2 regions of the Thiomicrorhabdus sp. Kp2 genome follow, and region 1 is predicted to be linked to the other one. Evidence: predicted binding sites of a transcription regulator. Region 1 holds the regulator's gene; the other holds the start of a gene.
What was found. Region 1 encodes FNR, which switches genes on or off when oxygen is low (the NO sensors DNR and NnrR bind a similar motif). Its sites were predicted from a motif close to TTGATNTANATCAA; they were not measured.
Positions count from the first base shown of each region.

Region 2: ccoN (cytochrome-c oxidase, cbb3-type subunit I) is a predicted target of FNR. The motif match lies at 1,525-1,538, and genes of this name have one in related genera.

Region 1 is NZ_ARWI01000001.1:702,389-705,813, forward strand. It holds gene pepN (aminopeptidase N) at 1-796, opposite strand, end outside; gene pal (peptidoglycan-associated lipoprotein Pal) at 889-1,428, opposite strand; gene fnr (fumarate/nitrate reduction transcriptional regulator Fnr) at 1,764-2,510, opposite strand; gene A379_RS03385 (PfkB family carbohydrate kinase) at 3,231-3,425, shown strand, end outside.
Region 2 is NZ_ARWI01000001.1:1,306,797-1,310,221, forward strand. It holds gene ccoN (cytochrome-c oxidase, cbb3-type subunit I) at 1-1,363, opposite strand, end outside; gene hisB (imidazoleglycerol-phosphate dehydratase HisB) at 1,815-2,402, shown strand; gene hisH (imidazole glycerol phosphate synthase subunit HisH) at 2,403-3,041, shown strand; gene hisA (1-(5-phosphoribosyl)-5-[(5-phosphoribosylamino)methylideneamino]imidazole-4-carboxamide isomerase) at 3,060-3,425, shown strand, end outside.

The DNA.
Region 1 (3,425 bases):
CCATAGCCCCCATATTGAAATCATCAACCGCAACAATCATGTAAATATCTAAGTCATAAATAAGCCCAAAACGTTCTTCATCCCATTGCATTGACTTTTTAAGGGATGTCATTGCATGCTCACACTTATCTATGTTTTTAGGTTCAACATAAATCCTCAAATCTACATCACGATTATCTGCGGTGCGAAATGTATCCTGAATACATTCCAGATTACCTGCTACTAACGCAAATAAATAACACGGTTTTTTAAAAGGATCTTCCCAAATAGCATAATGTCTATTATCGGCTAACTCACCAGACTCAATTAAATTACCATTAGAAAGTAGCACTGCGTTTTCTGTTTTATCGGCAATGATTTTGGTTGTAAAAAGAGTTAATACATCAGGCCTATCCATAAAATAGGTAATTTTTCTAAAGCCTTCTGCCTCACACTGTGTGCAATAATTACCACTGGTTCGATACAATCCTTCTAAAGCTGTATTCTTTTCAGGAGCTATCTCAGTTTTGATAATTAATTCAAATTCAGATTGGCTTGTTAACGGAATAATTAGGTTTTCTTGAGTTTGCTGACAGAGCTGTATAAGCTCTTCGCCCTCCAGTAAAACGGATAACAATTTAAGGTTTTCACCATCCAGTATCAAATGTGTTTGATTTGATAAATTCTTAACCTGCATTTGATTTATCACTATGGTCTCTGTAGTTTTCAAATCAAAGGTTAAATATAAGGCATTAAATTCAAACTCAGGCGCCTGATAGTCAGACAAATAATGGACAACGGGTGTATCGTTTTTCATGGGTAAACTCAGGTAAATTAAAACAAAAAAGCCTTCCTGACATTATGACAGGAAGGCCTTAAAAATACAGTTTGATTGAATTAAATATTCAATTAGTAAGAAAACTCTGCGCGACGATTTTTTGACCATGCATTTTCATTATGCGCTTCATCAACTGGGTTATCTTCACCAAAACTAATCACTGTAATTCTACTTGGGCTAACGCCTTCTGCAACTAAAGCATTTTGCACAGCCTTAGCACGACGCTCACCTAATGCCAAGTTATATTCACGTGTACCACGCTCATCACAGTAGCCTTTAATTGTTAAAGAAGCATTAGACTCTAATGCCATATAGTCAGCATTCGCCTTAATCAACTGATAATCATCAGGGCGTACATCCGAACGATCAAAGTCAAAATGAACAACTTTACCGTCAATCATTGCTTTAAGTTCCGCTTTTTTAGCCGCTAAATCGGCTGCTGCTTTTTCAGCTGCTGCACGTTTTGCCGCTTCAATATCTGCATCAACTTGAGAAGCTGCAATTTCTTTACTATTATCATCTTCTACATTTTTTGGTGTTGAACTACAACCAATTAATGTTAAACCCAAAAAACCAACCAAAAATAATTGTGAGATATTTTTAAAAGACATTATCTAAATCCTAAAATTTATTAAAAAAGTTAAATTAAATTATATACCGATTCACGTTTAAAAAGCCAATTGTTATAAAAGTAAAAATTTAACAGCTATAAAAACAAACTTTCTAGCAAAAGTTAACGGATTGAATAAAAGCGATATATTACAGAAGAGATATAAAAGACCCCGGCCTATTGACCGGGTAAGCGGGCTACATTATGAAAAACGCAAATCTAATAACCGCGTCTTCATGGAGTAATTACACCACAGCCATTTACAATTCAAATTGATTTAAATCAATAAAAACTTCAAGAATAAACAAGAATAAAAATTAGTTAGTACATTCCCACTTAACCAACTTCTTTGCATACATCGCAACTACTACTGATTCCTGCAATTGTTTTTAATTGAGCCTCATCATAGATGATGACTTCTTTTTTCTTCCAGCTAACAACATGTTCTGAATTAAATCTCGCTAATATACGAGAAACCGTTTCTGGTGTTAAACCTAGATATAATGCAACATCACGATGAAGAATACTCAGACGAAACTCATCATACGCATAACCTCTTCCCTTATACCTCTCAGCCATATTCCAGATAAACTGTGCAACCCTTTGGTCTGCATTTCGTTTGATCAATAACTCTGAATGCATACGTCCATCTTGCATTTTTTTGCTCATCACCATCATGATTTGCTGATTGAGATTAGGAATTTTCATTGATAATTCGTTAAGTTCGCTATAAGGAAGAGTGCAAACACTTGTACTGTCCAGTGCAACAGCATTATATAGATAGTGTTGTTCAACTAAACCATCAAAGCCAACAACATCACCTGGCAAATAAAAGCCATGAACAATTTCTTCACCTGAATCCGAATATGAATAAAGCTTTATCACTCCCGCTCTAATAGCAAAAATTGAGTTAAACTTTTGACCAGCTTCATACAGATGTTGATTCTTTTTTAAAGGTGATTTTCTTTCTACAATATTATCTAAACGATCAATATCAGATTTTAACAATCCCGTGGGAAAGCATATTTTCTGCAGCCCGCAGTTTAAACAGCTGGCATTAAAAGCAGATTTCATTTCATTCATAGTAGCCCTAATGAATTAAGTGTATTTATAGTCGTTATTATTTTTGTTTTTTTTGATTGTATCGTTTTTATTTTATTTGTCATCTTTTTGAAGATAAATTTCATTTTTATTGTGCTTATGCACCTATAAATTTTCATTTATTACAATTATTTTTTTATACCTAAAACTATTGCTTATTTTTTAAGCAATCTAATATTTTGTCGCTACTTTAAAGCACTTAAAGCTTTTTTTATAACTTTACACACAAAGTTATCCACAGGTTTTGTGGAAAAGAAATGAATTATCAACACTCTATAAAATACCACTATAAGCATTACCTATAACCTTTTATATTCAACATGTTACTAAATAAACATAAACCTTTTATTAAGTTGTAAAAACTAAGTCAACATAAAACCTTGTCAAGCTTTTTTTATATTTATTCACCACTGAATTAAAAATACATGTTTTACATCGTTTTTTTGTGCTGTGTTAGAATTTGTTTCATTTTTTAATACTTAAAGAGACCTTTGCACGAATCAACATTTGGAAAAATAGCCAAAACTTCCCTAATTGCTGTTGAAAAACTTGTGAATAGCTCACTATTCACTGTGTTACCCACCTAAATTAGGAAAATTTTGCTCATTTTTCTCTTGCAACATACTCGTGAAAAGCCCTCTTTAAGAGTTAAGTTAAGTTCAATTCAGCCCACATCATCAAATCAATATTATGGAAGAAAGTATGGCAAAAATTTTAGGCGTTGGAAATTCACTACTCGATATTATTTTGACTGTTGAACACCACCCACAAGAGGATGAAGAAATTCGCGCTCAAAATAAGCAAATTTCAACTGGTGGAAACGTTAACAACACTTTATACGTACTCAATCAACATGGACACCAAACAGATATTTGCACATCAATAGCCGCAGATTCT
Region 2 (3,425 bases), 600 kb from region 1:
ATAGCATGATTGCAGCACCAGTGAAGAATAATAACCCACCGAATGCACGCATCGCATAATAAGGGTGCATAGCTGAAACGGATTCAGCAAAAGTATACGCAAGCGTTCCGTACTCATCATAAGCACGCCACATTAGACCTTGCATAATACCTGATACCCACATCGCAACGATATAGAATACCGTACCGATAGTTGCCAACCAGAAATGGAAGTTAATCAACTGCATAGAGTACATTTCAGTATTCCAAAGTTTCATTACCATGTGGTATAGCGCACCAATCGAAACCATTGCAACCCAACCTAACGCACCAGAGTGAACGTGACCAACCGTCCAGTCAGTGTAGTGAGAAAGAGCGTTTACAGTTTTTGCAGCCATTACAGGCCCTTCAAAAGTAGACATTGCATAGAAGGCTAAAGAGATAATCAAGAAACGTAAGATATAATCTGTACGAAGTCTATCCCAAGCACCAGATAGCGTTAACATACCGTTTAATGCACCACCCCATGAAGGAATGATCATAGCCAATGAAATTACTGCACCTAATGAACCTGTCCAATCTGGAAGCGCTGTGTACTGAAGGTGGTGAGCACCTAACCATACATAACCGAACATTAATGCCCAGAAGTGAATTACAGATAAACGGTAAGAGTAAATTGGACGTTGTGCTTGCTTAGGTACAAAGTAGTACATAATTGCAAGGAAACCAGCCGTTAAGAAGAAACCTACCGCATTATGTCCCCACCACCATTGAATCATTGCATCTTGCACACCAGCGAACATAGAGTACGAACGGAACAATGAAACTGGGATAGCTAAACCGTTTACTACATATAAATATGTGATTGCAATCATCATACCCATAAAGAACCAGTTTGAAACATAAACACTCGGGTGTGTCTCTTTATTACGTGAAGCAATCGTCATTACAAAGTTGAACGTATACATTGTCCAAACCAAAGCAATCGCAATCGCTAAAGGCCATTCTTGCTCGTGGTACTCTTTACCTGTTGTCATCCCTAAAGCTAGAGTTACAACTGTTGCTAAAAGACCAATTGTGAACAAAATTGCAGTCCACCAAGCTAAGCCATTGCTCCATAGTTTTACACCATTGGTTCTTTGAACCGTGTAAAACGCAGTCGCCATTAACGTCATACCACCAAATGCAAAGATAACGGTATTCGTATGAATAACACGTAGTCGAGCAAAAGTGATTTCCGCAATATCAAAATTTAACGCAGGCCACGCAAGTTCTGCTGCTGCATAAGTACCCATAAGTGTACCTAACACCAAGAAAACAATTGCACCTACCGCTAAATACTTAACCACGCCATTATCATATTGTGGTTTTACTGTAGTATCCATCAGTCGGATCCCCTTTATAGTCTTAATATTCTGTCTTTATCTATCATTAAATTTTTGCCCCAAAACAAACAAAAACTTAACGGACCATTTTAGATACAGACTCCTCAACACGCATTATACCTGCAACAGGACTGTAACTCAGCCAAAAACGTCTTTAAAACTTAATTCACATCAAGAAATTCAATAGAATCAAGCCTTGAAAAGCGCTTTTATAAACTTAGACACTTAAAAAAATCTTTGGCATTATCCCAAATACACAAGCCTCTTTATACTAAAAAAAATTTATAGGGGTCCTCAGATTATTTTTATACTTCCTGTGTGCTAGGCTTTTATTCACATGTTTAACGGCTAACTTCAACAACTAGATTTCATGTGATTATTAAGACTCAAAGTATCCAATAATATTATTTTCAGTTATCATATTGAACTACTTTATATTAGGAATCATGTTATGCGAACTGCAAGCGTTGAACGCGATACTTTAGAAACTCAAATTCAAATCACTGTCAACTTAGATGGTGACGGTACAGCAACATTTGATACAGGCGTACCTTTTTTTGAACATATGCTAGACCAAATTGCTCGACATGGCATGATAGACATTGACATAAAGGCCAATGGAGATACTCACATTGACGACCATCATACGGTTGAAGATGTAGGCATTACCCTTGGTCAAGCCATAAATAAAGCAGTGGGCGATAAAAAAGGCATCACTCGTTATGGCCACGCTTACGTACCATTAGACGAAGCGCTTTCTCGTGTAGTAATTGATCTATCTGGGAGACCAGGCCTGGTCTTTAATGCCGACTTTACCCGTGAAAAAATTGGAAACTTTGAAACAGAACTAGTCTTTGAATTTTTTCAAGGCTTTGTTAATCATTGCAACGCAACACTACATATTGATTGTTTACGTGGCCATAATTCTCACCACCAAGCCGAAACCATCTTCAAAGCGTTTGGCCGCGCTTTACGCATGGCATTAAGCCAAGATGAGAGAATGGCAGGCAAAATGCCTTCTACCAAAGGCAGTCTATAAATGAACCAGAAGCTAGTTGCCGTTATTGATTATGGCATGGGTAATTTACGCTCTGTTTCCAAAGCGGCTGAACATGTGTCGCCAGAAAACACTCGTATTTTAGTCACCAACAACCCCGACGACATTGCCAATGCTGATGCCGTCATCTTTCCAGGCCAAGGTGCTGCCAAAGCCTGTATGAATGCTTTGCAGAAAACGGGCATGATTCACCCTGTACAACAAGCGGCTAAAGAAAAACCTTTTTTAGGTATCTGTATGGGTCTTCAAGTTCTTATGACCCACAGCGATGAGAACCAAGGCATTCAATGCATGGATGTCATTCCTGGCAATGTTCAGCATTTTGATTTTGAAGAAAACAGCCCTCTAAAAACACCACACATGGGCTGGAACCAGATCCTGCAAACAAAAGAGCACGCGTTATGGCATAACATTCCACAAGACAGTCGCTTCTATTTTGTTCACAGCTACTATGTACAACCAGAACATTCTGACTATATTTGCGGACAAACAACGCACGGAATCACATTTCCATCCGCGTTAAGCCACAATAACTTATTTGCAATTCAAGCCCACCCTGAAAAAAGTGCTGACCACGGCTTACAGCTATTTAAAAACTTTTTACAGTGGAACGGACAATAAATTTTAAAGGTTTAAAAAATGTTATTAATTCCTGCTATCGACTTAAAAGATGGTGAATGCGTACGCCTTCGTCAAGGCATTATGGAAGACGCAACCGTATTTTCAGGTGATATTGTTGCCATGGCTCAACGCTGGGTAGATCAAGATGCACGTCGCTTGCATATGGTTGATTTAAATGGCGCTTTTGACGGCAAACCAGTCAACGGCGAAGCGGTTTATCAAGTTCGCCAAGCTTTTCCTGATTTACCAATACAAATTGGTGGCGGTATTCGAGACCTACAAACCATTGAAGCCTATCTAAATGCTGGCGTAAGCTACTGCATCATTGGCACAAAAGCCGTTCACAACCCTGAATTCGTTGCCGAAGCCTGCAAAGCCTTTCCA